DNA from 2 places in the Bacillus sp. LQ01 genome. Region 1 is predicted to be linked to the other one. Evidence: predicted binding sites of a transcription regulator. Region 1 holds the regulator's gene; the other holds the start of a gene.
The links. Region 1 encodes Rex, which represses fermentation and respiration genes when NADH is low (regulators of the CRP and FNR family bind a similar motif). Its sites were predicted from a motif close to TTGTGAAATATTTCACAA; they were not measured.
Positions count from the first base shown of each region.

Region 2: a site for Rex is predicted at 4,201-4,218, ahead of pflB (formate C-acetyltransferase). Genes of this name have one in related genera too.

Region 1 is NZ_JBYEZL010000012.1:763-14,377, forward strand. It holds gene ampS (aminopeptidase AmpS) at 1-1,046, opposite strand, end outside; gene AC22L0_RS28780 (response regulator transcription factor) at 1,030-1,731, opposite strand; gene AC22L0_RS28785 (NCS2 family permease) at 1,875-3,200, opposite strand; purine riboswitch at 3,331-3,432, opposite strand; gene guaA (glutamine-hydrolyzing GMP synthase) at 3,586-5,124, opposite strand; purine riboswitch at 5,289-5,390, opposite strand; gene groL (chaperonin GroEL) at 5,531-7,165, opposite strand; gene groES (co-chaperone GroES) at 7,204-7,488, opposite strand; gene AC22L0_RS28805 (CPBP family intramembrane glutamic endopeptidase) at 7,867-8,616, shown strand; gene AC22L0_RS28810 (YdiK family protein) at 8,613-8,804, shown strand; gene AC22L0_RS28815 (redox-sensing transcriptional repressor Rex) at 8,834-9,463, opposite strand; gene AC22L0_RS28820 (ABC-F family ATP-binding cassette domain-containing protein) at 9,651-11,576, shown strand; gene tsaD (tRNA (adenosine(37)-N6)-threonylcarbamoyltransferase complex transferase subunit TsaD) at 12,062-13,078, opposite strand; gene rimI (ribosomal protein S18-alanine N-acetyltransferase) at 13,078-13,521, opposite strand; gene tsaB (tRNA (adenosine(37)-N6)-threonylcarbamoyltransferase complex dimerization subunit type 1 TsaB) at 13,535-13,615, opposite strand, start outside.
Region 2 is NZ_JBYEZL010000004.1:177,777-194,758, forward strand. It holds gene AC22L0_RS24335 (glycosyltransferase family 2 protein) at 1-254, shown strand, start outside; gene AC22L0_RS24340 (nucleotide sugar dehydrogenase) at 247-1,488, shown strand; gene AC22L0_RS24345 (UDP-N-acetyl-alpha-D-glucosaminuronate decarboxylase) at 1,485-2,450, shown strand; gene AC22L0_RS24350 (glycosyltransferase family 2 protein) at 2,443-3,987, shown strand; partial or broken gene AC22L0_RS24355 (hypothetical protein) at 3,956-4,176, shown strand; gene pflB (formate C-acetyltransferase) at 4,329-6,578, shown strand; gene pflA (pyruvate formate-lyase-activating protein) at 6,648-7,379, shown strand; gene AC22L0_RS24370 (diglucosyl diacylglycerol synthase) at 7,792-8,958, shown strand; gene AC22L0_RS24375 (YfhE family protein) at 9,327-9,446, opposite strand; gene AC22L0_RS24380 (GNAT family N-acetyltransferase) at 9,556-10,113, opposite strand; gene AC22L0_RS24385 (amidohydrolase) at 10,355-11,485, opposite strand; gene AC22L0_RS24390 (TIGR01777 family oxidoreductase) at 11,625-12,530, opposite strand; gene recX (recombination regulator RecX) at 12,612-13,424, shown strand; gene AC22L0_RS24400 (YfhH family protein) at 13,435-13,752, shown strand; gene AC22L0_RS24405 (YpzG family protein) at 13,817-13,969, opposite strand; gene AC22L0_RS24410 (small, acid-soluble spore protein K) at 14,007-14,165, opposite strand; gene AC22L0_RS24415 (YfhJ family protein) at 14,288-14,554, shown strand; gene AC22L0_RS24420 (metal-dependent hydrolase) at 14,579-15,559, opposite strand; gene mutY (A/G-specific adenine glycosylase) at 15,709-16,806, shown strand; gene AC22L0_RS24430 (hypothetical protein) at 16,841-16,982, opposite strand, start outside.

The sequences.
Region 1 (13,615 bases):
TTTTCTAATACAACTTGTTCATTTGTTAACTTCGTATACTCAAATAAATCTTCTATTAAATTTTTTAACTGCTCCGACTTTGCAAAAGCAATTCTCGTATACTCATCGTGTTGTTCTTTATTTTCATATTTAGAATCTCGAAGTAATCGTAAGTAGCCCATAATAGAAGTCAGCGGTGTGCGTAAATCGTGAGATACATTCGTAATAAGCTCATTCTTTTGCTTCTCTAATTTACGTTCCTTTTCTATATTATTCATAAGCTCTTCTGCCATATTATTAATATTCTCAGTTAAAGCTGCAATCTCATCTTCACCTTTTTTCTCAATGCGGTACGCTAAGTTGCCTCTTTCTATTTCCTTTACACCTTGTGCCATTGCTTCAATCTGCTTCATCTTTCTCTTTGTTATATAGAAGAAAGAGAAAATGAATACAAGAACACCAATTAAAAACGGGAATGGCCCTTCTTTCGTATCATACATTACCTCTCCCTCTGGAATTCCGCTAACAAACATGTACAAATTCTTTCCTTCAATAGTAATAGGTGAAAAAGATATAAACTCTTTTCTTGTACTTTCAAATACATTTCTACCATCTGTATAATTAATCGCAAATGATGCTGCATTACGAATCGTATTATGCAAATCGATTTGCTCTTCTTGCGCTTGCTTTGTTTTATATAAAACTTTACCACTTTCATCAGTAACCAATATCTTTAAAGCTCTAGACCCTTGCTCTAAATTTTGGTTCTCCATTTCGATCATATTTGATATAGCTTCTAATTTATTTTCATGAACCGAACTATTTGCCGCTCCTTGAGCTTGGTGATTAATTTGTTCCATACCAGCCCGATAATCGATAGTTGCTTGACGATTCGCATTCTCAAAAAATGGCGCAGCTCCCTTCGCTGACAAAACTCCTAATAACGCACAAGCAGCAAAAGTAGTAATCAATTGAATCCTTATACTCTTTCGTACGCTCTTTACTAATTTCTCAATTAATTCTCTTATTTTCCTTATATAAGTAAACGGATTAAATATCTTTTTCAATCTTATACCCCACTCCCCATACTGTTTTTATATATCTAGGTTCCCTTGGATTCTCCTCAATCTTTTCACGCACTTTCCGAATGTGCACCATTACAGTATTATCAGACTGGAAAGATCGTTCGTTCCACACCTTTTCATAAATTTGCTCCGCACTAAACACCATACCTGGATTTCTAGCTAGCAATTCTAAAATTGAAAATTCCCTCGGAGTTAGTTTCACTTCTTCTCCCTCTACAACAACTTTATGGGTCGAGATGTTGATTTTCATCTCCCCAATTTCTAACTCGTCCTCATTTTGGACAGCGAAACCATTCATTTTCATATAACGGCGTAACTGAGATTTAATTCGTGCAATTAACTCTAATGGATTAAAGGGCTTCGTTACGTAATCATCTGCCCCTGTTGTTAATCCTAAAATCTTATCCATATCTTGCGTTTTGGCAGAAAGCATAATAATAGGCATTTCTTTCGCTTCCCTTACCTTCATACACATATGAATACCATCCACTTTCGGCATCATAATATCTAATACGACTAGATGTATTTCATTTTCTTCCAATAGACGTAATCCTTCTTCTCCGTCTCCTGCTTGTAATACTTTATATCCTTCATTCTTTAAATAGATTGTAATTAAATTCCGAATTTCTTTTTCATCATCTACGACAAGTATTGTTTCGTGTGCCACAATATCTCCCCCATCACTTTTTTAATCCCTAACTTCTATTATAGGAAAACTTCTGAAGAAAAACGCTCGGAAATCCTTAAGATTTTCTGAAGACGCAAAAAGGTCTAGACTCCCCTTAAGTCTAGACCTTTAAAAAACCCCTTTTATTTACGAACGTAGATGAAATATAGCACGAATAAAACTCCCATAACATACATAATCGGATGAACCTCTTTACGACGACCACTCACAACCATTGTAATTGGATAGAAGATAAATCCAATGGCAATCCCAGTTGCGATACTATACGTAAGTGGCATAGAGATAATTGTAAAGAATGCTGGTACTGCAATCTCGAATTTCTTCCAATCAATTTCCCCTAAGGAAGAAACCATCAAGATTCCTACAATAATTAAAGCCGGTGCCGTTACAGCTGGCGTTACAACACTTAATAATGGCGAAAAGAATAGTGCCAGTAAGAAGAATCCTGCTGTTACAACTGCTGTAAATCCAGAACGTCCTCCCGCTGCTACCCCTGCAGACGATTCAATGTAAGACGTTGTTGTTGATGTACCCAAGATCGCACCAATTACAGTTGCAATCGCATCTGCAAATAACGCTTTTCCTGCACGTGGTAATTTATTGTTCTTCATTAATCCTGCTTGATTCGCAACCGCTACAAGCGTACCTGCTGTATCAAAGAAATCTATAAAGAAGAACGTTATAATAACAATCCCCATTTGAACTGTGAAAATATCGCCGAAGTGCGTTAACGCCACACCGAACGTTGGTTCTAGACTCGGTATTGCTCCCACTACAGCTTTCGGAGTATCAATTAATCCTGTTGCAACTCCTAAGATCGCTGTAAGAATCATACCGTAGAATACTGCACCATTAACTTTCTTAATCATGAAGATGATCGTAGTAACAACCCCGAAGATTGCTAGTAACGTTGTGCCCTTTGTTAAGTCCCCCAACCCAACAAGAACCGCATCGTTTTTCACGATAATTCCGGCATTTTGGAATCCAAGGAAAGCAATGAATAATCCAATACCTGCTGCTACTGCAAACTTTAACTCCGATGGAATTGCATTAATGATTTTTTCACGAATACCTGAAGCAGTAAGAATAATAAAGATAATACCTGACATTAATGTTCCGGCAATGGCCGTTTGCCACGGAATACCCATCGTTAAGACTGCTGTATAAGCAAAGAACGCGTTAATCCCCATACCTGGCGCTAAAGCAATTGGATACTTCGCGAAAATACCCATAATTAACGAACCGATCGCTGCCGCTAATGCCGTAGCAACGAATACTGCACCTGGATCCATCCCTGTACCTGCTGGTAACCCTTTAACATTTCCAAGCGACAGCGTAGCAGGATTGACAAATAGTACGTAAGCCATAGATAGAAATGTCGTTAACCCTGCTATGAACTCAGTCTTATAATTCGTACCGAGCTCATCAAACTGAAAATAGCGTTTCATCCTATGTTTCCCCCGTTATATGATTACTCGCCGTATTTCACCCTAGCCCTCTTTTATCCCGAGAAATAAAAAAGGCTTCCATTGCATATATACATGGAAGCGTTCTATAAACAAAGACAAGTTTCCCCTCATCTTTATACAAACGCCTCGTAGTCAAGCCATTTACGGTAGCTAGGTAGAAACTTTCGGGCCATATCCCCGATATTATACGACGGCTATAATATTCACTTTTCGTTTGAATTACATAATCATATTAACTCGACGAAGTAGTTTTGTCAATTTAAAAACGAACATTTTCATAAACTTTTATAGTTTCGTTCGTATTAATGCCAAAATAAAAAAGATCCATCTATGCATAAGCAATAGATGGACCTTTTTATAAATACTATTCCCACTCAATAGTTGCTGGTGGCTTACTCGTTACATCATACACGATACGGTTAACGTGTTTTACTTCGTTTACGATACGTACAGAGATTTTCTCTAATACGTCCCAAGGGATACGTGCCCAGTCAGCTGTCATACCGTCGATAGATGTTACTGCACGGATACCTACTGTGTAATCGTAAGTACGCTCGTCACCCATAACACCTACGCTACGCATACCAGGAAGTGCAGTGAAGTATTGCCAGATTTCACGGTCTAAGCCCGCTTTAATAATTTCTTCACGTAAAATCGCATCAGATTCACGAACGATTTCTAATTTCTCTTCTGTAATTTCACCTAATACACGAATACCAAGACCCGGTCCTGGGAATGGTTGACGCCATACGATTTCATCAGGAATTCCTAGTTCAGATCCTAATACACGTACTTCGTCTTTAAATAACGTGTTTAAAGGCTCAATTAATTTGAACTGCATGTCTTCTGGAAGTCCACCAACGTTGTGGTGAGATTTAATTGTTTGTGCAGTTGCTGTACCACTTTCAACGATGTCTGTGTAAAGTGTACCTTGTGCTAAAAAGTCCATACCTTGTAATTTAGACGCTTCATCATCAAATACGTAAATGAATTCGTTACCGATGATTTTACGTTTTTGTTCTGGATCTTCTACACCTTTCAACTTGTTCATGAAGCGTTCTTTTGCATCCACTTTAATAACGTTCATGTGGAAGCCTTCGCTAAATGTTTTCATAACGCCTTCTGCTTCGCCTTTACGCAGTAAGCCGTGGTCAACGAAAATACAAGTTAATTGATCGCCGATTGCTTTATGAATTAATACTGCTACAACAGAAGAGTCTACACCGCCACTAAGTGCGCATAGTACTTTTTTGTCTCCAACAGTTTCACGAATTTTTTCTAATTCTACTTCGATAAAGTTCTCCATGTTCCATCCTTCAGAACAACCACATACGCCGAATACGAAGTTTTTAATTAAATCGTTACCGTGCTCAGAGTGACGTACTTCTGGGTGGAATTGTACACCGTATAAGTTTTTCGCTTCATTGCTCATACCAGCAATTGGGCAAGACTCACTTGTTGCGTCTACTACGAATCCTTCAGGTAAACCAGTTACTAAGTCACCATGGCTCATCCATACAACTTGCTCTTCTGGAAGGTTCGCATATAATTTTGATTCGTTCTCTACTTTAAGAACAGCCTTTCCGTACTCACGGTGATTTGCACGCTCTACTTTACCACCGAAGTGTTGCGTCATAAGCTGCATACCGTAACAAATACCGAAGATTGGTAAACCTAGTTCAAAGATTTTTTCATCACAATGTAATGCACCTTCACCGTATACGCTATTTGGTCCACCAGAGAAAATAATCCCTTTTGGATTCATTGCTTTAATTTCTTCTGCAGTAATTGTATGTGGATGAAGTTCACTGTATACACCGAACTCACGAATTCGACGTGCTATTAACTGATTGTATTGACTTCCAAAATCTAAAACGATAATTGTATCGTGTTGTTTCTTCAAAATAATCACCCCAACGTTAGTTCTCGTATATAAATATTTTCACCAATTTGGCGAAAAGCATTACCAATATAATAAAAAAAGCCAGTCCTCCGCCTCTAGTCTCATAACAAAGAAAAGGCAGGGGTCTGGCTTTATAAAGAAAGATAGTCTCCGCTCTTTATAAATATAAGACACACTGCCTTCATAGTCAGGTTGTTTGCGGTAACCCGGTAGAGACTCTCAAACCATATCATTGAGGATATATGAAGGATCGTTTTATATTATCTTCCTAGATTCTAACAATGAAATATCAATATGGTCAAGAGAGAAAGCGACAAAATTCTACAGAAATTCATTTCCTTTTCTAAAAAACATAAAAAAACATCCATTTCTATATAGAAATGGATGTTTTTTAGGGCAAACGGAATTACATCATTCCGCCCATACCGCCCATGCCCATGCCGCCCATGTCAGGCATTGCTGGTGCATTTGGTTCTGGCTTGTCAGCTACTACAGCTTCAGTTGTTAAGAACATAGCTGCAACAGATGCTGCGTTTTGAAGTGCAGAACGAGTTACTTTAGCTGGATCTACGATACCAGACTCAAGCATGTTAACCCATTCGCCAGTAGCTGCGTTGAAACCAACGCCTACTTTTTCGCCTTTTAGACGCTCTACAACTACAGATCCTTCTAGACCAGCGTTGATTGCGATTTGACGAACTGGCTCTTCTAGTGCGCGAAGTACGATGTTGATACCTGTTGCTTCGTCGCCTTCAGCTACGATAGAAGCTACTTTTGTGTATACGTTCATAAGTGAAGTACCACCACCTGCAACGATACCTTCTTCTACTGCTGCACGAGTTGAGTTAAGTGCATCTTCAATACGAAGTTTGCGTTCTTTTAACTCAGTTTCAGTTGCTGCACCTACTTTAATTACCGCTACGCCACCTGCAAGTTTTGCAAGACGCTCTTGTAATTTTTCACGATCGAATTCAGAAGTTGTTTCTTCTAATTGCGCACGGATTTGACCGATGCGAGCTTCGATTTGTTCTGTGCTTCCTACACCTTCAACTACAGTTGTGTTTTCTTTTGTAACAACAACTTTACCAGCGCGTCCTAAAGATTCAACTGTAGCAGATTTTAAGTCACGACCTAATTCTTCAGTGATTACTTCGCCACCTGTTAAGATTGCGATATCTTCTAGCATTGCTTTACGACGGTCACCAAATCCAGGAGCTTTAACAGCTACTACATTGAATGTACCACGAAGTTTGTTCACTACTAATGTAGCTAACGCTTCGCCTTCTACATCTTCAGCAATGATAAGAAGTGGTTTACCTTGTTGTACCACTTGCTCTAATACTGGTAAGATTTCTTGAATGTTAGAAATCTTTTTGTCAGTGATTAAGATGTATGGGTTATCAAGAACTGCTTCCATTTTGTCAGAATCAGTAATCATGTAAGGAGATGCATATCCACGATCAAATTGCATACCTTCTACTACGTCTAATTCTGTTGTGAAGCCTTTAGATTCTTCTAAAGTAATAACGCCGTCGTTACCAACGCGCTCCATTGCTTCAGCGATTAATTGACCTACTTCTTCGTCAGCTGCAGAAATAGCAGCTACTTGTGCGATAGAAGATTTACCTTCGATTGGTTTAGAAATCGTTTTTAATTCTTCGATTGCAGCAGTAACAGCTTTTTCGATACCTTTACGAAGACCCATTGGGTTAGCACCAGCTGTTACGTTTTTAAGACCTTCACGAATCATAGCTTGCGCTAATACAGTTGCAGTTGTTGTTCCGTCACCAGCTACGTCATTTGTTTTGCTAGCAACTTCTGCTACTAATTTCGCACCCATGTTTTCGAATGCATCTTCTAATTCGATTTCTTTTGCGATTGTTACACCATCATTTGTAATAAGTGGTGAACCAAATTTTTTCTCAAGTACAACGTTACGACCTTTTGGTCCAAGCGTAACTTTTACTGCGTTTGCAAGAGTGTCGACACCGCGAAGCATCGAACGACGTGCTTCTTCACTAAATTTAATATCTTTTGCCATAATAATTGACCCCCTTGGATTTTTTAAGATTTATATAATTAACCGATAACTGCTAAAATGTCACTTTCACGTAAAATCAAGTAGTCTGTACCTTCATATTTCACTTCAGTACCTGCATATTTTGAGAAGATGATAAGATCACCTGCTGCTACCTCTAAAGCAACACGCTCACCATTCTCAAGCACTCGACCAGTACCTACTGCAACAACTTTACCCTCTTGTGGTTTTTCTTTTGCAGTATCTGGTAATACGATACCACTTGCTGTTTTTTCTTCTGCTTGAACAAGCTCAATTACAACGCGATCACCTAATGGCTTTAGCATGAACAATAACCTCCTCATTTTGTTATGTAAATTTCTTTTATTAGCACTCAAGTCATCCGAGTGCTAACACACTTATAATAATAAATAATCTCAATTTCTTTTGCAAGTAAAAAAATCATAATTTTTTCGCAAATCACTATATAGAATACTGCCTTTACTATATGAATCGTTGTTTCCACTGCTCGTATGTTACAATATGAAAGGACACCCTAAGTTGTTTTCGCTACACACACAACTTTCTCCTGTCTTCTATTATAATTTCAAATAAGGATTTACGAAAAAAACATAATTCAAGTGAGGTTTATATCGTAGGTAGCATATTTACATGTTATCCTAACTTATCTCATACACTATAGTTAGAAAGGATGGTTAAACCATTTGAAGAAACAATACTGGTGGATTATCGTTACATACATTTTAATGCAGTTATCTGGCGTTGTTGGATTGCCACTTCTCCTAAAAACAGGACTCTATGATAATAGAGGATTTACCATTGAGGAAAAAGGACAAATCATAACGGGACACTGGGCAATTATTAGCTTCTTTGTTGCATTATGTATCGTACTTTGGTTACTTAGAACAGATATTCGTGACAGGCATTTAGATCCAAAGCGCTCTTCTGCTCCAGCTACTATTGGATGGATTTTCATCGGGTTCTTCTTGGCTTTCTTTTCACAAATAGTTGCCGGTATGATCGAGATGCAGCTGCTAGGAATTAAACAAGGTTCAGAAAATACAATGAAACTGATGGAGATTGCAAGAACGACCCCTTGGTTCCTTATTGTTGTATCTATAATTGGACCTATCTTAGAAGAAATCGTATTTAGAAAAATTTTATTTGGTGCACTTTATAAGAAGTTTAACTTCTTTATCGCAGCTATCATTAGTTCGCTTGTATTCGCAGCAATTCATTTTGATTTTACTCATTTATTGGTATACACTGCTATGGGGCTCGTATTCGCCTTCTTATATGTGAAGACGAAACGGATTATCGTTCCGATTGCAGCTCATGTTGCGATGAATACATTGGTCGCTATTGGGCAAATTTTTATGAGCAATGAACAAATTCAAGAAATGATTAAAGAAGCTGAAAAAATGCAAGGCTTTATCGGAGGATTTTTTGTATGAGAAACTCACCATTGTTCATGGCTGCACTATACTTCCTTCTTGGATGTATCTTTACACGCTTCGCCATTACGAACGTGACAGATACAATCTGGAATATGTGGACAATACTATTTGCAGTTATGGCAACAATTGATTTTAATTTGGCACTTCGCCTTATATTAATTAAATTCACAAAGAAGAAACAATAATAAAACGCAGAGGTCGCTTCCTCTGCGTTTTATTGTGGATAGTTTTTCAAAAAGTAAACTAATGTTTGTAACTCTACAGCTAAGTCAATATGATGAATTCTAATATTCTCTGATACGTTTAATCGCGCTGGTGTGAAATTCAAAATACCGTGCACGCTCGTTTCAGCTAATCTATCTGCTACAGCTTGTGCTACTGTAGCCGGTACTGTTAATATTGCCACTTGTATATCATTTGATAATCTCTCTTCTAATTCATCTAAATGATATACAGGAATGCCCCCGATTTCTGTTCCAACTTTCTCTTCACTAACATCAAATGCCATTTCAATTTTTGTATTATTGTTTTTCGTGAAATTATAATGTAAGAAAGCGGTCCCTAAATTACCTACTCCAATAAGTGCTACACGTGTTATATCATCTTGATCAAGTGTTTCGCGGAAAAATGATAATAAATAATTTACGTTATATCCATATCCCTTTTTCCCTAACGCTCCAAAATACGAAAAATCTCTTCGTATTGTTGCGGAATCTACTTTTACTGCCTCACTCAATTCGGCCGATGAAACACGCTGCTTACCAGAAAGAGATAAGTTTTGGATAAATCGATAGTATAGAGGCAATCTTTTAGCAGTGGCTTGTGGAATCTTTTGCTGATCCATATGACCTCTCCTCTCTTCCTATCTTTATTCATATACTTTAATCAAATACAGAAGTTTAGCACTCATTAAATTCCTTGTATAATAAAGAGAAGAAGTATTCTCTCTTTATTTTAAACTATACACTATTTTTAGTATGATTGAGAAATATAAACATGGCAAAGTTAAGAAATTATTTGAGGTGAAAACATTGATTTTATTACAAGTAAACGCGCTTTCGAAATTATACGGTGCAGAAACGATTCTTGCAAACATAAAATTGGAAGTACAAACAAAAGATCGTATCGCATTAGTTGGAAGGAATGGAGCAGGCAAATCTACATTATTAAAAATTATCGCTGGTGAATTATCTCATGATGGTGGCGAAATTATAAAACCGAAAGATGTCTCAATCGGATATTTAGCTCAAAATACTGGACTAGAAACGTCTTTAACAATTTGGGATGAAATGCTAACCGTCTTTACCCACTTACAGCAAATGGAGACAAAACTTCGAAGACTTGAGCAAGAAATGGGAAAAGAAGAAAACTTTTCAAACGAAGCTACATATGAAAGATTGTTAGCTGATTATGACCAATTGCAACTCAATTATAAAGATCAAGGTGGATATCAATATGAAGCGGATATTCGCTCCATTTTAAGCGGCCTTGGCTTCCCAGTTGAAACGCACCAGACGACGATCTCTACTTTAAGCGGCGGGCAAAAAACAAGATTAGCTCTCGGGAAATTATTATTAACAAAACCAGACTTACTTATTTTGGATGAGCCTACAAACCATTTAGACATCGAAACATTAACGTGGCTTGAGCAATATTTACAAGGTTATCCTGGCGCAATATTAATCGTTTCACATGACCGTTATTTCTTAGACAAACTCGTTACACAAGTATATGAAATTTCAAATAAAGAAAGCAGACGATTTGTTGGTAACTACAGTAAATATTTAGACTTAAAATCAGCATTATATGAGCAAGAAATGAAACGTTACGAAAAACAACAAGATGAAATCGCAAAACTTGAGGACTTCGTTCAAAAGAATATAGCTCGCGCTTCTACAACGAAACGTGCTCAAAGTCGTCGTAAACAACTAGACAGAATGGAATTATTAACGAGACCATTAGGGGATTCTAAGTCAGCATCATTCCACTTCGATATTGAAAAGCAAAGTGGAAATGATGTTTTACAAGTAAATGATGCAACCATTGGCTATGATGAGAACCCTATAATTGAACATGTAACTATGCGCTTAACTCGCGGAGATAGTGTTGCTTTAGTTGGTCCAAACGGAATTGGGAAATCCACATTGTTAAAGTCTATTGTGAATAAGTTACCACTATTAAATGGTGATGTTTCTTTCGGATCAAATGTATCTGTTGGTTATTATGATCAAGAACAAGCAAACTTAACATCTTCTAAACGGGTTTTAAATGAACTATGGGATGAATATCCACTGCAACCTGAAAAAGAAATCCGTACTATACTCGGGAATTTTTTATTCACAGGAGATGATGTACTGAAACCAGTATCTTCCCTTAGTGGTGGACAAAAAGCTCGATTAGCTCTTGCAAAACTTATGATGCAAAAGTCAAATTTATTAATTCTAGATGAGCCTACGAACCACCTTGATTTAAATAGTAAAGAAATTTTGGAGAATGCTTTAATTGATTATCCAGGGACTCTTCTATTCGTCTCACATGACCGCTACTTTATTAACCGTGTAACAACGACTGTGGTTGAGTTATCAACAGAAGGTGCACAGGAATATTTAGGGGATTACGATTACTACGTTGAAAAGAAAAATGAAATGATTGAACGTGCAGAACTTGAACAGCAAGAAAGTGACATTCCTGTTCAAAAGGTGGTTGCACAAGAGAAATTAAATTATTTAGAAGAAAAAGAGCGTAAAAAACTAGAGCGTCAACGCACTAGAAAAATTGAAGAGCTAGAACAAAGTATATTGGAATTAGAAGAAGAAATTGCTACGTTAGAAGATCAACTTTGCTTACCAGAAATATATGCAGATTATGAAAAAGCTAGTGAAATTACAACTAAAAAGCAAACGCTACAAGAACAACTTGAAACTTGCATGGCAGAATGGGAAGAGCTGCATGTATAAGCATATTTAAATAAGGAAGATGTCTCATAAGTCAGGATTTTTGACTATGCGACATCTTTTTTTCTTTTAATACAGAAACAATTTTTTGAGTATATCAATCGTAACTTAGAATATACCAACGATTTTTCAAATATATCTATTGTAACCCTATATATATTAACAATTCGACACGAAATATCGATTTAACGACAAAGATTGACAATATTAGCATCTTCTATAATAGGGGGATGTTTCAAAATGTTTTTCGGGGATATCTTCTTACTTTTTATTTCCCGAAAAAGAACAAATTCAAAGGTCTGACATCATCCTATTTATCCACAAGTTTATACACATATCCACCTTTATAAAATAAACCTTAAAATAACTTTTCCACATTATCCACAATCAACAAAAAAGTTATCAACATTTTATATACACAATAAAACCCACATTATCAACAGACAATATGGGTTTTATCCACAACCTGTGGTTAATTATGTGCATAACTATGCTTCAATATCTAATCCTGGATTTGCATTTAAGGCTAATGTTGCACGCTTACCTTGTTCATAAGCAATTGTCCCTGCCGCTGCAATCATCGCTGCATTATCTGTGCATAAAGATAGCGGCGGAATAATTAATTCAATGTTTTCTTTTTGTGCAAATTCCTCTTCTAATCGCGCACGAAGTCCTTTATTAGCAGCTACTCCACCAGCAAGAAGTAATTGCTTTACATTATAAGCTTCTGCTGCACGAGCTGCTTTCGTTACAAGTACATCTATTACACTTTCTTGGAAACTTGCCGCTAAATCTTCTGGCGCAATTTCTATACCGCGTTGTTTTGCGTTATGCACAGTGTTGATAACTGCTGATTTCAATCCACTAAAGCTAAAATCATATGAATCCGGTTCTAGCCATGCACGAGGCAAATCAATTGTCGGTTCTCCTTCATGTGCAAGGCGATCAATATGAGGACCACCTGGATATGGCATAGATAACGTACGAGCTACTTTATCATATGCTTCTCCAGCTGCATCGTCTCGTGTTTCACCAATTACTTCGAATGAACCATGTTCTTTCATATAAACAAGTTCTGTATGCCCACCAGATACAACAAGTGATAATAACGGGAATTGAACTTCTTTTACTAAACGGTTCGCATAAATATGACCAGCAATATGATGAACACCGACTAACGGAATATCATGTGCAAACGCTACTGCCTTCGCTGCATTTACTCCAATTAGAAGTGCTCCTACTAAACCGGGACCTTCTGTTACAGCAATTGCATCAATATCATCAAATGTGATGTTTGCTTCCTTTAAAGCTTCTTCTAACACAACTGTAATTTCTTCTACATGATGACGGGATGCAATCTCTGGTACAACGCCGCCAAAACGTTTATGACTTTCAATTTGTGATGCAACGACATTCGCAATAATTTCCGTTCCATTTTTAACAACTGCTACTGCTGTTTCATCACAACTTGTTTCAATACCAAGTATAATCGTATTTTTTTCCATTATATATTCACCCACATTACGAGACCATCTTCCTGATTGTCTGCATAGTATCGTTTACGAATCCCACCATTTTGAAATCCGTATTTTCTGTATAACTGCTTTGCTACTTCATTTGATACACGTACTTCAAGTGTCATTGTTTTTACCCCTAGTTCTTTCGCTTCAGAAATAACTGCTTTCAATAGGGCATCTCCTAACTTTCGACCTCGGTATTCTGGCAAAATAGCTATATTTGTTATATGTGATTCATCAATAACTATCCACAATCCACAATACCCGACTACACGACCATCTTTTTCTAACACAATATAATGTGCATGTTCATTCATCGTTAATTCACGGTGAAAGGCATCTGCAGTCCAAGGAGTTGAAAAAGACGCTTCTTCAATAGCTACAATTTGAGCAATATCATCAAGCTCCATCTTTCTAAATATCATATCCATCTTCTGCAAGCTCCTACTTGTTTTGACTTTCTAACCACTTTGTTTCAGCTTCAGCTAAACGAAGATAGCTTGGAACAAACGTATGCACATCTTG
Region 2 (16,982 bases), on a different contig from region 1:
AAGCTATTTTAGAAGGATTCTCTATTACAACAGTAGAGTTAGTAGATGTTATAAAAACAAATCGAGTACGTCCAGAGCAACACGAATTTGTAAATGGGCGTATTTCAGCGTTTGATCGTATTTTCGGTGATCAACTTGAGGCGGTTACGTATTTATTACAACGTACGGACGAACGTGGTGGCTTTACTGATGGAGATAGAGATAGAGATATCATTCAACAATTGAGAAGGGAAGAAGAGAATACAAATGAATAGTAGTAAAGTAGCTATTATTGGGTTAGGGTATGTTGGCCTTCCTTTAGCGGTACATTTTGCAGAAAGAGGGCATACAGTACTTGGATTAGATAAAGATATTAGAAAAATAGACTCAATTATAAAAGGAGAAAGTTATATTCCAGATGTTTCTTCTAAAGAGTTACAAAGTTTATTGACGAAAAAAAAATTAACAGTAAACACACCGGATCAAGGCATTGCTGATTTTCAAAGTAGTGATTATGTTATTGTCACTGTCCCGACTCCAATTAATGAACAAAGAGAACCAGACTTAAGTGCCCTCATTTCAGCTTCGCATTATATACAACAAAACCTTCAAAAAGGACAAACCTTCATTTTTGAAAGCTCCACATATCCAGGCACACTTGAAGAAGTCATCATACCTATTATTTCTCAAAATAGTAACAAGGTAGGGGAAGATTTCTATATCGGATATTCCCCTGAGAGAATTGATCCAGCAAATAGTCAATATTCAGTTCAAGCTATTCCAAAAGTTATTAGTGGACAAACAGAAAAGTGTAGACAAAAGGTACAGGATTTATATAGTACCATTTTTGACGAAGTTGTACCTGTTAGCTCTCCGAAAGTAGCAGAGATGTGCAAGCTATTTGAAAATATTCAGCGCTTAGTTAACATTTCTTTAGTAAATGAACTAAACACACTATGTGAAAGTTTAGGCATTGATTTTTATGAGGCCATTGAAGCGGCATCTACAAAACCATTTGGGTTTACTCCATATTGGCCAGGGCCAGGGATAGGGGGACACTGTATTCCAGTAGACCCTTTATATTTTCAATGGAGAATAAAAAAGAATGGGGCAATTAGTCAATTAATTGAGGCAGCACATATAATTAATGAAGAAATGCCAGAGAAAATGGTCCGGAAAGTAAAAAGTGTGGTGCAATCACCTGCAACGGTGTTAATTGTAGGGATTGCGTATAAAAAAGATGTAAATGATTTGAGAGAATCACCAGCGTTACCGATTATTCAATTATTAAGAAATCAAGGATACGAGATAGAATATCATGATCCTTATATTTCTTTCGCGGAAATTGGAGATAAGGTGTATCAATCTGTTTCTTTAGATGAAGAAAAAGTTAAAAAAGCGGATTGTATTTTAATTTTAACGGATCATTCTAATATTGATTGGAAGCTTTTTAAAGGAATGGACCGAGTAATAGATACACGCGGGATTGTAAAGAAGGTGAGTAAATGAGTAAGAAATGTTTAATTACAGGTGGGGCCGGATTTATCGGGTCGCATTTAGCTGAAGAGTTGATGAGAAGAGGTTATGAGGTCACTGTTGTGGATAACTTTTATAAAGGTAAAAATAAGTACCATAAAGAGTTAATGAAAAAAATCCGTGTTATTCCAATAAGTGTTTTAGATAAAAATTCTATTTATGAATTAGTAGATCAGCATGATGTCGTGTTTCATTTAGCAGCAATTTTAGGTGTGAAAACAACAATGGAAAAAAGTATAGAGCTCATAGAAACGAATTTTGATGGGACGAGAAATATTTTACAAGCAGCGTTAAAAGGAAAGAAGAAAGTAGTTTTTGCTTCTACTTCAGAAGTATATGGTAAGGCCAAGCCGCCTTTCTCTGAAGAGGGAGATCGATTATACGGGGCAACTTCTAAAATTCGTTGGAGTTATGCAGTTTGTAAAACGTTGGAAGAGACATTATGTTTAGGATACGCATTAGAAGGTTTACCGGTAACGATTGTTCGATATTTTAATATTTATGGTCCAAGAGCGAAAGATGGTCCGTATGCAGGGGTAATCCCGCGATTTATTAGTGCGGCTTTGCAAGGAGAAGACATTCTCGTATATGGAGATGGAAAGCAGACACGTTGTTTTACGTATGTGAGTGATGCGGTAGAAGCAACAATTCGGGCAATGGATGAGAAGGTAAATGGTGAGATTATTAATATAGGTTCTGAGAATGAACAGAGTATAAAAGAAGTAGCAGAAGTAATTAAAAAATTAACGAATTCTTCTTCGAAGATTGTACAAGTGCCTTTTGAAGAAGTATATCCTCATGGTTTTGAAGAAATTCCAAATAGAAGACCAGATGTAACAAAATTAAAAAAGCTTGTTCAATTTCAGGCGAAAGTAACGTGGGAAAACGGATTGAAGGAAACAATTAAGTGGTTTCGTGAACAAAACAATGGCTAAGTCATTATCTGTTATTATTCCTGCATGTAATGAGGTCGATACGATTTCAGACGTTATTCAATCGGTAAGACCATTAAATCCAGTAGAAATTATTGTAGTAGCAAACGGTTGTAATGATGGAACAGAAGATGTTGCAGATCGTTTAGGGTGTAAAGTAATCAAACATACAGAGCTACTAGGGAACGATGTTGGACGTGCAGTCGGCGCAAAACATGCGATAGGTGATGTATTACTATTTATAGATGGTGATTTTGCTATTCAAACTTCAAAATTAAAATTATTCCTTAATCCGATTTTATACGATCAGGCAGATGTAGTTTTAAATAATTTGGATGCATTATTTTTAAAAAGGCAAAAACCTACTTCTATTACAGTATGGCGCCAAATATTAAATGCAATGTTAGAGCGTGAAGAATTAAAAATTAATTCTTTATTAGATGTACCTCATGCGCTGACGAAAGAAGTCGTTCAAAGCATCGGATATGAATGTTTTGTTAATCCTATTGTGGCTCATTTACGCCTACTTCAAAGTAAATGGAGAATTAGTCGTCATTGCGCCATTGACGTTATTACGCCAAATAAATTTCGTCCATTCCAGCATGCTGCATATGGAACAAATCTTTCCCAATCTGAAAAAAGAATGATAGGTGATCATATAGAAGCAGTAGCGGCACGGATATTAAGCAGTGATGAGCGCGGAGGATATTATGATGGAAATAGGAAAAGGGATAGTGTCTATCATACTTTAAGTTTTGAAGAGTTTTATCAAGGATGGGGCGTCACATCTAATTTGTATAAAGGAAAGCAACTATCTGTTGTTATTCCCGTACAAGATGAAGAGAAAACAATTGGAAACGTTATAGAAGAGCTTCGCAAAATTGAACCCTTCGAAATTATCGTTGTCGTAAATGGTTCGTCAGATAAAACGAAAAAAATTGCAAAAGACAAAGGGGCAACGACAATTGTATATAAAGAAGCACTCGGAAATGATGTAGGGCGCTCACTTGGAACTTATTTTGCCAAAGGAGAAATTGTGTTATTTATAGACGGCGATTTTATTATTCCAGCGAGTGAGCTATATCCTTTTGCAAAAGCTATAGCAGATGGAAAGGACGTCGCATTAAATGATTTAAATCACTATTTAGATTTAAGAGTACCACTTCATCTTGTAACTGCATTTAAGTATGCACTAAATTTAGCTTGTGATAGAAAGGATTTAGGGGTAGGCTCACTTATTGCGGTACCTAATGCATTTAGCCAAAAGTGTTTGAAAGCAATTGGGTATAAATCTTTATTGTCACCTTGTGTAGCACAAGTGAAGGCTCTTCTGTCTGGATTTGAAATTGCATGTGTATATCGTGTTGAGGTTGATAAGATGAACCGTATTCGTCCCAGTGAACATTTCGCAAAAATAGGTCACCCTCCTGCTGTACTTCGAATTATAGGTGATCATATAGAGGGACTAGAGCAAATAATTTCATTAACAGACAATCGTGGCGGATTCTATGATGGCAATAGAAAAAGAGATGTTTTATAGAAGTAACAAAAAAGTGTACAACATGTGTACACTTTTTTGTTCTGTTATAAAAACTATAACAGATTAGGAGATAAGAGTATTACAGCTCTACAATGGGTATTGTTCTTATATTACAAAATAGGACTCGTATATAAGGATACCAAAAAAATACAATTAAGGAAAGGGTTAATTTTAAAGACTTTTAAATGAAGTTAACACTGTATATATAGTAGTTTGCTCAATATTTCACAAACATGTCACAACTATTTCGTTCACTTTCGTAAAAAAGTAGTATTCTAAGTGTGTAAGCTGTTATATAAAAAATCTTAGTCCTGTACTAATCAAAAATGGAGGAGATTAGGATGACTCAAGTATTAGAAAATGTTAAAAACGCATGGGAAAACTTTAAAGGTGAAAAATGGAAAGCAGAGATTGATGTTCGCGATTTCATTTTAAATAATGTAAACGTTTTCGAAGGAGACGAATCTTTCTTAGCAGAAGCAACTGAAGCAACGAAACAACTTTGGGATCAAGTAATGGATTTAACAACGAAAGAACGTGAAAACGGTGGCGTTCTTGATATGGATACAAAAATTGTTTCTTCTATTACATCACATGCCCCTGGATACTTAAATAAAGATATTGAAAAAGTAGTCGGTTTCCAAACTGATAAACCATTTAAACGTTCTTTACAACCATATGGTGGTATTCGTATGGCAGAACAAGCTTGTGAATCTTATGGATACGAAATGGATAAAGAACTTAGTCGTATTTTTAGAGATTGGAGAAAAACTCATAACCAAGGTGTATTTGATGCATACACACCAGAAATGAGAAATGCACGTAAATCAGGTGTTATTACGGGTCTTCCAGATGCATACGGACGTGGACGTATTATCGGTGACTATCGCCGAGTAGCGTTATATGGTATTGATCATTTAATTGAAGCGAAAAAAGCTGATTTAAATTTAACTGGCGGTGTAATGAGCGAAGATACAATGCGTTTACGCGAAGAGTTATCTGAGCAAATGCGTGCACTTCAAGAGTTAAAAGAAATGGCCGCTTCTCATGGCTTCGATATTTCTAAGCCAGCAACAAACACGCAAGAAGCATTCCAATGGTTATACTTCGCATACCTTGCAGCGATTAAAGAGCAAAACGGGGCTGCAATGAGTCTTGGGCGTACTTCTACATTCTTAGATATTTACATTGAAAGAGATTTAGCAAATGGTACTTTAACAGAAGAAGAAGTACAAGAAATTGTAGATCACTTCATTATGAAATTACGTCTTGTGAAATTCGCAAGAACACCTGATTATAATGAATTATTCTCTGGTGACCCAACTTGGGTAACTGAATCTATCGGTGGTATGGCATTAGATGGTCGTCCATTAGTAACAAAGAACTCATTCCGTTTCTTGCATACATTAGATAATTTAGGACCAGCTCCAGAACCAAACTTAACTGTTCTTTGGTCTAAACAATTACCAGAGAACTTTAAAAACTACTGTGCGAAAATGTCTATTAAAACATCAGCAATTCAATATGAAAATGATGACATTATGCGCCCTGAATACGGCGATGATTACGGTATTGCATGTTGCGTATCTGCAATGAGAATCGGTAAACAAATGCAGTTCTTCGGAGCTCGTGCAAACTTAGCGAAAGCATTATTATATGCGATTAACGGTGGTAAAGATGAAAAATCTAAAGCACAAGTTGGTCCTGAGTACGCACCAATTACTTCTGAAGTATTAAATTATGAAGAAGTTATGCATAAGTTTGATATGACAATGGAATGGTTGGCGGGTCTATATTTAAACACATTAAATGTTATCCATTACATGCATGATAAATATAGCTATGAACGTATTGAAATGGCACTTCATGATACAAACGTTCTTCGTACAATGGCAACAGGTATTGCTGGTCTATCTGTAGTAGCAGATTCATTAAGTGCAATTAAATACGCAAAAGTAAAACCAATTCGTGATGAAAATGGTATTGCAGTTGACTTCGAGATTGAAGGAGATTTCCCTAAATACGGTAACAATGATGATCGTGTAGATGAGATTGCTGTAAATCTTGTAAAAACATTTATGAATAAACTTCGTAAACATAAAACATACAGAAATTCTGTTCATACAATGTCAATCTTAACAATCACATCTAACGTTGTATACGGTAAGAAAACTGGTAATACTCCAGATGGCCGCCGTACTGGAGAACCATTTGCACCAGGTGCGAACCCAATGCATGGACGTGATACAAAAGGTGCATTAGCTTCATTATTATCTGTGGCTAAATTACCATATGAAGATGCACAAGATGGTATTTCTAATACATTCTCTATTATTCCGAAAGCACTTGGTAAAGAAGATGATGTACAAGTACGTAACTTAGTATCAATGCTTGATGGCTATGCAGTAAAAGAAGGCCACCACTTAAATATTAACGTATTTAACCGTGAAACATTAATGGATGCAATGGAACATCCTGAGAAATATCCACAATTAACAATTCGCGTATCTGGTTACGCTGTAAACTTTATTAAATTAACTCGTGAACAACAAATTGATGTAATTAACCGTACAATGCATGAAAGCATGTAAATGAAAAAAGTGTCCCTTCGCTCTTAATATATAGCGAAGGGAGGCTGTTTCAATAAAGGAGGAAGTAACATGGTAAAAGGAAGAATACATTCTGTAGAGTCTTGTGGTACTGTTGATGGCCCAGGGATTCGTTATGTCATATTTACACAAGGGTGTTTATTACGTTGTCAATATTGTCATAATGCTGATACGTGGGAAATCGGTAAAGGTAAAGAAATAACAGTTGAAGAAGTGATGCAGGATGTGACATGTTACCTTCCATTTATTGAAGCTTCCGGAGGCGGTATAACAGTTAGCGGTGGAGAGCCATTATTACAGCTAGACTTTTTAATTGAGTTGTTTAAAAAGTGTAAAGAGGCTGGTATCCATACAACAATCGACTCTTCTGGTGGTTGTTATTCTGAGGAACCAGAATTCCAAAATAAGCTAGATATTTTAATGGATTATACAGATTTAGTTTTATTGGATCTGAAACATATCGATTCCAAAAAGCATCGTAAATTAACAGGGAAACCAAATGAACATATTTTACAATTTGCTCGTTATTTATCGGATAAGAATAAACCGATTTGGGTACGACACGTATTAGTTCCTGGTGTTACGGATAATGAAGAGGATCTACAAAAACTATCTAGCTTTATTCAAAGTCTGTCTAATGTTCAAAAAGTTGAAGTGTTACCATATCATAAGCTTGGTGTATATAAATGGGAGGCGCTTGGACACAAGTATCCACTCGCAAATGTAGAACCACCTACTGAGAAAAATGTAGAACATGCTAAATATATTTTACAAGCGGTCTAATCCAAATATTGGATTAGGCTTTTTGCTTTCTTTACAATAAAATCTAGAGTATATATTGATAAAAGAGTATACTGAAAATAGAATATCCATAATTTTGTACGGAATAAATGGAGAAATTTACATAATTGTAAAGGGAAATCAAAATAGTAAAAAGAATTAAGAAGTAAAAGAGTGAGTATCATGGAATAGAGAACATTTGTAAGTTATTGCGAAAGCTCTTATAGGAAAGTATAATGTAAAGATATGAGCACAGATAGGATTAAGGGGTCAATCTTATATGCTTTGCATATCCACGACAGGTACATAGCTGAAAGGGAATTATTAAAATCTGTTTATGTAATTTTTAAGGAAAATGTTTTTCCTATTGTCGTATATGCAATATGGAGAAACAAAAAGCTAGGAGTGGATTTGTTTGATAAAAAACCCCAAGGTTTTAATATTAACTGCACATTACGGTAATGGTCATGTGCAAGTAGCAAAAACATTAGAACAAACATTTCGCCAAAAAGGAATTGAAGATGTTATTGTATGCGACTTGTTTGGAGAATCACATCCATTTATAACTGACATTACAAAATATCTATATTTAAAAAGTTATACAATAGGAAAAGAATTATATCGTTTGTTTTATTACGGGGTAGAAAAAATTTATGATAAGAAAATAGCATCTTGGTATGCGAACTTTGGAAGGAAACGTTTGAAAACACTTTTACAGGTGGAGAAACCAGATATTGTAATTAATACATTTCCAATTATCGCTGTACCAGAATTAAAGAAACAAACAGGTATTTCAATTCCTGTCTATAACGTATTAACGGATTTTTGCGTGCACAAAATATGGATTCATCGAGAAGTAGATCGTTATTTTGTTGCAACGGATCATGTGAAAGAATTGATGGTTGATATCGGTGTACCTGCGGAACAAATTGTTGAAACAGGAATTCCAATTCGGAGTAGTTTTGAGTTAAAGGTAAATCCAGAAATCATATATAATAAATATCAGTTATGTAAGAATAAAAAGATTTTACTAATTGTAGCAGGTGCTCATGGGGTATTAGGAAATGTAAAAGAACTATGCCAATCATTTATGTCAATGCCTAATTTACAAGTAGTTGTCGTTTGTGGGAAAAATGAAGCTTTAAAACAGGATTTATTAAGTTTACAGAAGCAAAATTCCGATGCATTAAAAGTGTTTGGGTATGTTGAAAATATTGATGAATTATTCCGTATTACTTCTTGTATGATTACGAAGCCAGGCGGAATAACATTAAGTGAAGCAGCAGCGTTGCAAGTACCTGTCATTTTATATAAGCCTGTTCCAGGACAAGAAAATGAAAATGCGATGTACTTTGAAAGAAAGGGAGCAGCAGTTGTCATTCGCGATGATAGTGAGGTTTTTGCAAAAACAGAGGCATTATTACAAGATGATGTGAAGCTTCTTCAAATGAAAGAAGCAATGAAAAGCATCTATCTTCCAGAGCCAGCTGGCCATATTGTAGATGCAATTTTGGCGGAAAATCATGCAGAACCGCGTCATATACCTATTAAATCACCTGCTCTTGCACAATCTTTTACTTAATATGAAACCCTCTTTGTATATGTAAAGAGGGTTCTTTATTATTTTTAAAGAAAATTTAGTGAGTTATCCACAAAAGGATTGCGCTTTCATTAAACAGTAAAGTCGGAATATTAACAACTATATCCACATTGTCCACAATTTTTAGAAAAATATCCACAATTAAAACAGCTGATATATGCTTTAATATAGAAAAATATTAAATGTTTTTGAAAATTACTAACAATTTCATCGGTTTTGTGGATAAAGTTGTCCACAGCAAAAAAGTCCCTTATGTATAAGGGGCTTTTTTGCTTACTTCTATCAGTCGAGAAAATTATGTAATGAAAATGAATAATTAGGGGGGAAACTTCTAATTATTCATTTTCACTTTAAATGCTTTTCGAGCGATATCCTGCTGCACGATCTGCTTTTTGAAATTCGCGTTGATAGAGAACTTCTTGTGTACTAGATAATGTGTTTTTTGCTTTATCACGTTTCTTTTTATCCATTACAAATCACCTCGTGTCTTAAAGTTACTATTTATCGTTTCCAAAGACATGAGGGGATATACGCATATGGAAAATGTTAACGATTGATTATCATTTCAGAAAATTTAGATTACGCTTCTTTTAATTGATGAGCATCTTGGAAGGTTGTATCTCGCATTGTAGCAAGTGTGTATTGATCTTTTGGAATTTCATATAAGTTATACACTTCTTCGTTTGCGTTAATTTCATCATATACGGCTTTTCTTGTTTCGTTTGCTAGATTCACATATTGCAGTTTTTCTGCAGCTTTAATAGAACGAATATTTATTTTACGAATACGCATGAAAATTGTTTCAATATCTAATTCATAGAAAAGTTCACTAAAAAATGAATCTTTTGCCAATTTGTTATAGCCTTTTCCATGATATGGTTTGCCAAGCCATGTCCCGAGAAATCCAGCTTTTTCTTGCACATCAAATAAAGTAATTGTTCCGATAGGGTTACCCCATTCATCTAAAATTGTGCGTGAAATTAATTCACCACGCTCTTCAGCTTCAATCGTTTGTTTCGTTAAGAATAAATATTCTTCATAAGAATAAGCCTTTTGACGCACAAAAGGGAAGACAGCTGGATCCACCATTAACTCGTATAGAACGTGGCTGTCGTGTAAGTCGCGTTTTTTCAACATACTAACTCCTCCTCACACGAGGGTAGCATGACGAAAAAACACCCCACCCTCGAAATTTTTATATCAATCTTTAAAAAATTTCGGGGTGGGAATCGAACCCACTAGAACCAGTTTCTAACGCTGGTGGCGCACCATTTGCCTTCCCCATTCATCAATTTGAAAATGATAATCACGACACAAATTGATTATGGTTTCATTCAGTTTATAATCGTATAATACTTTATCTAGTCAAAAAAATAAACTAGTTTTTTTTATTTTTTTTGTAAATTATTTTCCCATCAATCATAGTTAGTACAGGCTTGGCTAAATAATGGAAAGGATGATGAGTCCATAGCACGAGATCGGCGTCTTTTCCAACCTCGATGCTTCCAATTCTATCCTCTAAACGCAAATTTCGTGCTGGGAATATGGTGATTCCTTCTAGTGCTGTTTTCTCGTCTAACCCTTCTCTTACTGCAACAGCAGCGCAAACATTTAAATATTGAATGGGTGTATAAGGATGATCTGTTGTGATAGAAACTTCCACACCATTTTTTGATAATATATGGTAAGTATCCCATGTTTTATTTTTTAGTTCGATTTTAGAACGGCGTGTCAGAGTGGGACCAACTGAAACCTTCAAATTGTGTTTTGAAAGTTCTTCAACAATAAAGTGTCCTTCTGTGCAATGTTCAATGCGTAAATCGAGATTGAATTCTGTTGCAAAGCGTAGAGCAGAACTAATATCATCTGCTCGGTGAGCGTGGATACGTACGGGTATTTCCCGACGTAATGCTTTTAAAATAGGAAGCATTCGAAAATCAGCTTCGTGCCCGTAGTGTTGTGCTTCATAGAATGATTCCCGAAGTAACCCCATAATCCCCATACGTGTAATGGATTCTTTTGTTCCATTACTATGGACTTTTTTAGGATTTTCTCCAAAGGCAATCTTTAAACCAGCAGGTTCTTGAATAATCATATGATCAATACAAGTTCCAGCTGTTTTTATTACACAAGTAGTACCCCCGATAATATTTTGACTGCCAGGCATAACGTGAACGGTTGTAATTCCGTTTTGTACAGCGTCTTGAAAGGCAATATCGAAAGGATGGATTCCATCTAAAGAACGAATATGTGGTGTTGAAACTTCAGATGTTTCATTGGCATCATTTCCAGCCCAACCAGTACCTTCATCATAGAGACCAAGGTGAGTATGGACATCAATAAAGCCAGGTAAGAGATGGAGTGCTCGTGCATCTATAACGGTCATATCTTGAGTAGGTGGAATAAAAGGTTTGACCTCGGTAATTCGCTCTCCTGTAACGAGTACATCTCCTTGAAACTTTTGAGATGTAATAGGGTATACAATGGCTTGTTTGAGCAATATTTTCATAGGTACCTCATTTCTGTTACTTTATAATGCTAATGGAAGTTAAGGGAAAGTAACTGAAAGGTTATTTGTATGGTAATGCTTCGGATCCTAGAAAATGAAAGTTTTGAAAGAGCCCATGTAAAATTGTGTTTTAGAAGTACTACATTGTATGCGAAAGTATATTTTGTAATGCATGGTCTATTTCTGGAAATGTGTATTGGTATCCATGTTCAATTGCTTTAATGGGTAATACACGTTGCCCTTCTAGTACAAGTATGCTCATTTCACCTAATAAAGTTTGAATGATAAAAGAAGGTACAGGCAACCAATGAGGCTTTTTCATTATAGTTGCAATGGTTTCTCCAAATTCCTTCATTCTTATAGGTGTTGGTGCTGTCATATTAAGAGGACCATCAATTTCTTTTTTGTGTATAATGAAATCCATCATACGAACGACATCGTCTATATGAATCCATGATAACCATTGCTTCCCAGAACCAATGGTGCCGCCGATATAGAATTGATAGGGAAGTAGCATTTTTGGAAGAGCTCCTTCATTTGCACCTAATACAACTCCAAATCTTGCGTAGATTGTTCGTATTCCGAGAGAACGTGCTTTAGATGCTTCTTGTTCCCATGAATATACTGTATTTGCTAAAAAGTCATTTCCAGGAGTCTCATGCTGTTCTGTAAAAGACTCTATTTCAGACGTTCCATAGTATCCAATAGCACTTGCGTTAATAAATGTGTGTGGCTTTGTATGGAGTCCCTGCAATTGTTTAATGAGTCCTTTTGTTGTTTGAATTCTACTGTTTAAAATGGCTTTCTTTTGTTGCTTTGTCCATCTACTATTAATAGACTCTCCGGCTAGATTAATAACTACATCAATAGAAGAGAGGGGGAAGGTTTGTAAATCTGGTGTCCATTGAACATACTGAAGGTTAGGATCGGAAGTTTCAGTAGTTTTTTTTCGTGTGAGAATGTAAACAGTATATCCTTTTTGAATAAAAAAAGTAGAAAGGGATTTGCCGATAAAGCCTGTACCACCAGAAATTGCGATTTTCACAAGTATTTCCTCCTCATTATATATATTCTTGAAAAGAAAAAATGTTCCTCGACTATGTTAAAATAATAGAGAGGTGAGAGTATGGCTGTCATTACAAAAATAGAAGTACAAAAACGATCGAAAGAACGATTTAATATTTATATTGATAAAGGTCAAGGCGAAGAGTACGGATTTAGTGTGGATCAAGTAATCTTAATAAAACATGGATTACAAAAAGGCTTAGAAATTGATGAAATCGAGTTAGGAAATATTTTGTACAATGAAGAAGTGCAAAAAGCATATTTACAAGCAATCTCCTATTTATCCTATCAAATGAGAACAAAACAAGAAATAGAAGATTTTTTACGAAAAAAAGAAGTGGGACAGGCCATCATCTCTGAAGTCGTTTCGAAATTATTACATGACCGATATATTAATGATAAAGAGTATGCTGTTTTATATACGCGAACGCAAAGTAATGTGAATCGAAAAGGTCCAACTGTTATTAAAAGAGAGTTATTAAATAAAGGTGTTCAGGATTTAATTATTACACATAGTTTACAAGAATATCCGAAGGAAAAGCAAATTGAGAATGCCTTGTTTCTCATAGAGAAGAAGAAAAAATCTTATCAAAAACATTCTTTTTTACAAATGAAACTAAAGTTAGATGAGATGCTTGTTCGAAAAGGATATTCTAGAGAAGTAATTCAAATTTGTTTGGAAGAATTGAAAGACGAAAAAGATGACGAAAAGCAACAAGAAGCGTTACACTATCATGGGAATAAATATTATGAGAAATATAAGAAGCATGATGGATGGACATTTGAAAACAAGATGAAACAAGCGTTATATCGAAAAGGATTCTCTATTGATGAAATCGAGATATTTTTGCAAATGAAACGCGAAGAGGAATGAGGAGAATAAGATGAATATGCCAAAACGCTACAGTGAAATGACACCGCATGAGCTAAGGGAAGAAATTGGCGCTTTGAAGGAGCAAGCAGTAAAAGCTGAGCAGCTTGGGATTGTCAATGAATTTGATGTATTAATGAGAAAAATGGCAATGGCTCGTGCTTATATGACGGATATAAACAAATTCCGTATTGGTGAAACATATGAATTAGTAGAAGAACCTGGTGTATTATTTAAAATTACGTATTTCAATGGGGTATTTGCTTGGGGATATAAGCAAAATGATAATGAAGAGATTGGCATACCAATTTCCTTATTGCAAGAAAAATAAAAACCAGAGAGCATATATCTCTCTGGTTTTCATCTTTGGTAGGCGTTAAAGGAGATAGGAGATTCTAAAATTGGCGTTTTTTACATTCATTTGCCAATATAATGAGAGACTGGGTTTGTTGCGTCTGTCCGTTAACTTGCGCTTTCGCATGTTTTGGACGAGTCCACGTATGGTTAAATAATTCAGAACGACTATCTAAGCGATCACGGTAGCTCATCTTTATCACCTCGTGTAGGAAGTTAATTTAATTTGTATTACTCTTCCTGCTGATTTGCAGCACGCATACGTTCTTGTGGGTGCGTGTTAATTGTGCCGTTAGGTCGTTTCGAAGCGAAGCGTGATTTCGCTTTCGGTTGACCGTCGATTTTGCTGTTGTTTTTTGACTCAGACCAAAATTCGGCTTGTTTACCCATTACGAACGCCCTCCTCATTATCGGTTGATACCTCTTTAAGAAGTATCAATTATAGAATGTGCAAAATTGAAGAAACTATCCTTTAGAAATGAAGGGATAAATAGGTAAAAGGAGATTATAATATGAATGATATTTATGAAACATTAACGAAAGAATTATTAGACAAGAATGACAAGCTTTCTTACGCACAAGCTCGTGCGTGGGTTGAGTTACTATGGGAAGATTTTCAAACAACTTATGCAAAATCAGGTCGTTATCAAGGCGATGAAATGACAGAACAAGTGGTACGATCATGGATTAATAATCATGGTGTACGCCTTCATGAAATGCGTACAAATAATCCGAAGTATAGTCATTTAATTAATCAAGAAGATCATTTGAAACATTAAAAAAAGCGACTTAAGTCGCTTTTTTTAATGTGGAAGTAATTCCAGTTTTTTTCGAAGCTTTTCTTCACTAAAGATCCATCCTGTATAGGAACTAATAATATTTAAATTGTGGTCGAGCTGAACGATTGCAACAAATGGATAATAATCTTTACTTCGATATCGTAAATCAATGAATCGTACTTCATAATAATGGTCATGATCAAAAATATCCCAGCGATATACAGGAGAGAAAGATAGAAAGGCCGAGATGTTTTCATCTTGTTTAGCTGCTCGCATAATATTATTGTCTGGGAACGGTACCCGATCGAACTTATCATATATCATGATGTTACCACGGTGCCATCTCGCAACGTAGTAATAATCAGCCGTAACGATTGCTAAATGGTAATGGTAAAATCGGTAAGAAGGAGAAATGATAATCTTTTCGACATTTTTGAAACGTTTGTGTACAACGCTTCTTATATTTCTGTGCATCATAATCCGTCCGATATAGTAAACAATCATTAATATATATGCCGCTAAAGCTGTATATCCCTTATGAGAACCGACGAGCATGCAAGCAATTGCAAGTATATGGATAAAGAAAATTACGGTATCGAATGTATTAATCACGCCGAGTGCGACCCATTTTTTTGTGAAAGGCCGTAATGCTTGTGTACCATAGGCATTGAAAATATCTACAAAGACGTGAAGGAAGACAGCAATAAATGACCAAAGCAGTAGATGAAGATATGGAGCGTCTGAAAAGAAGGCGAAAGAGATGCCACTTATAAGGAATGACCAAAGAATTACCGCAGGAATAGAATGAGTAATCCCACGATGATTTCTTATATATTTAGCGTTATTACGCAATTTTAAAACTGTGTCAATGTCAGGAATGTTGGAACCAGCAATTGTAGCAAGCATAACAGCTTGGGGGCCAATATCACTTTGTGCTATGGCTGGATCTAATGTTGCTAAGCTACCTAAAGTGATACCCATAACAAGGTGAGTGGCTGTGTCCATAGAAATCCACCTCCGTTTTTTATTAATGTAACTCTTTTTATTCGATACCTCAAGTCCTTTGCCTTCTATTTCCTGTATCATCTTACTTAAATTTTTTCCTAAAATCTTTATAATAGTACTTATATGCAAAAAAATGAGGGGGATCAAGTTTGACACTTGAAATACTAAACAATTTTAATATAGAGCAGTTTCAAAATGATTTAATTGGTTGGTTTGAAGAAGAACAGCGCGACTTACCATGGAGAAAGAATAAAGATCCATACCGCGTTTGGGTTTCTGAAATTATGTTACAGCAAACAAGAGTAGAGGCTGTAAAACCATATTACGCAAATTTTATGGGGAAGTTTCCTACACTTGAAGCGTTAGCGAACGCAGATGATGAAGAAGTATTAAAAGCATGGGAAGGTTTAGGATATTATTCTAGAGCACGTAATTTACATGCGGCAGTAAAAGAGGTAAAAGAAGTATACGGCGGAGTTGTACCAAGTGATGTAAAGAAAATTGAAAAGTTAAAAGGAGTCGGACCATATACAAAAGGTGCTATTTTAAGTATCGCATATGGTATACCAGAGCCGGCAGTTGATGGAAATGTTATGCGTGTATTATCTCGTATTTTATCAGTATGGGATGATATTGCAAAACCAAAGACTCGAAAAGTTTTTGAAGAGATTGTGCGTGAAATTATTTCGATTGAAAATCCATCTTATTTTAATCAAGGTTTGATGGAATTAGGTGCACTAATTTGTATTCCGAAAAATCCAGCATGCTTACTTTGTCCTGTACGTGAACATTGCAGAGGGTATGCTGAAGGTGTTCAAAAAGAATTACCAGTAAAAAGTAAAGCGAAAGCTCCTAAAATGGTACCTATTGTTGCAGGTGTACTTCAAACTGAAGACGGTCGTTACGTTATTAATAAACGTCCAAGTACAGGTTTGTTAGCTAACATGTGGGAGTTTCCGAATGTGGAACTTGGAGAAAGTATTCGAAATCAGAAGGAACAGCTTATAGATTATATGAAAGAAAAATTTGAGCTCGAGGTTTCTATTGATGAATACGCAATGAATGTACAACATACGTTTACACATCGTACTTGGGATATATTTGTATTTTACGGAAAAGTAACAGGTAATATTGTTGATACAGATACATTAAAATTTGTATCAAAAGAGGTATTTGAGCAATTACCTTTCTCAAAATCACACCGTACTATTTATGAAAATTGTGTGGAGAAAATTACAATGCAATAAATAAAAAAGTGTTCCCAATCTAGGGAACACTTTTTTAATCGTAAGAAATTTTTGTCCCATGAGTCCAACTAGCTTCACCTTCTTGTAAGCCGCCTCTTGATTCGATTTCTACTACAATTTCTTTGTAAATACTTTGCCCTTCTACATTTAAATAAGGCAGAACCTGTTGTAGTGAG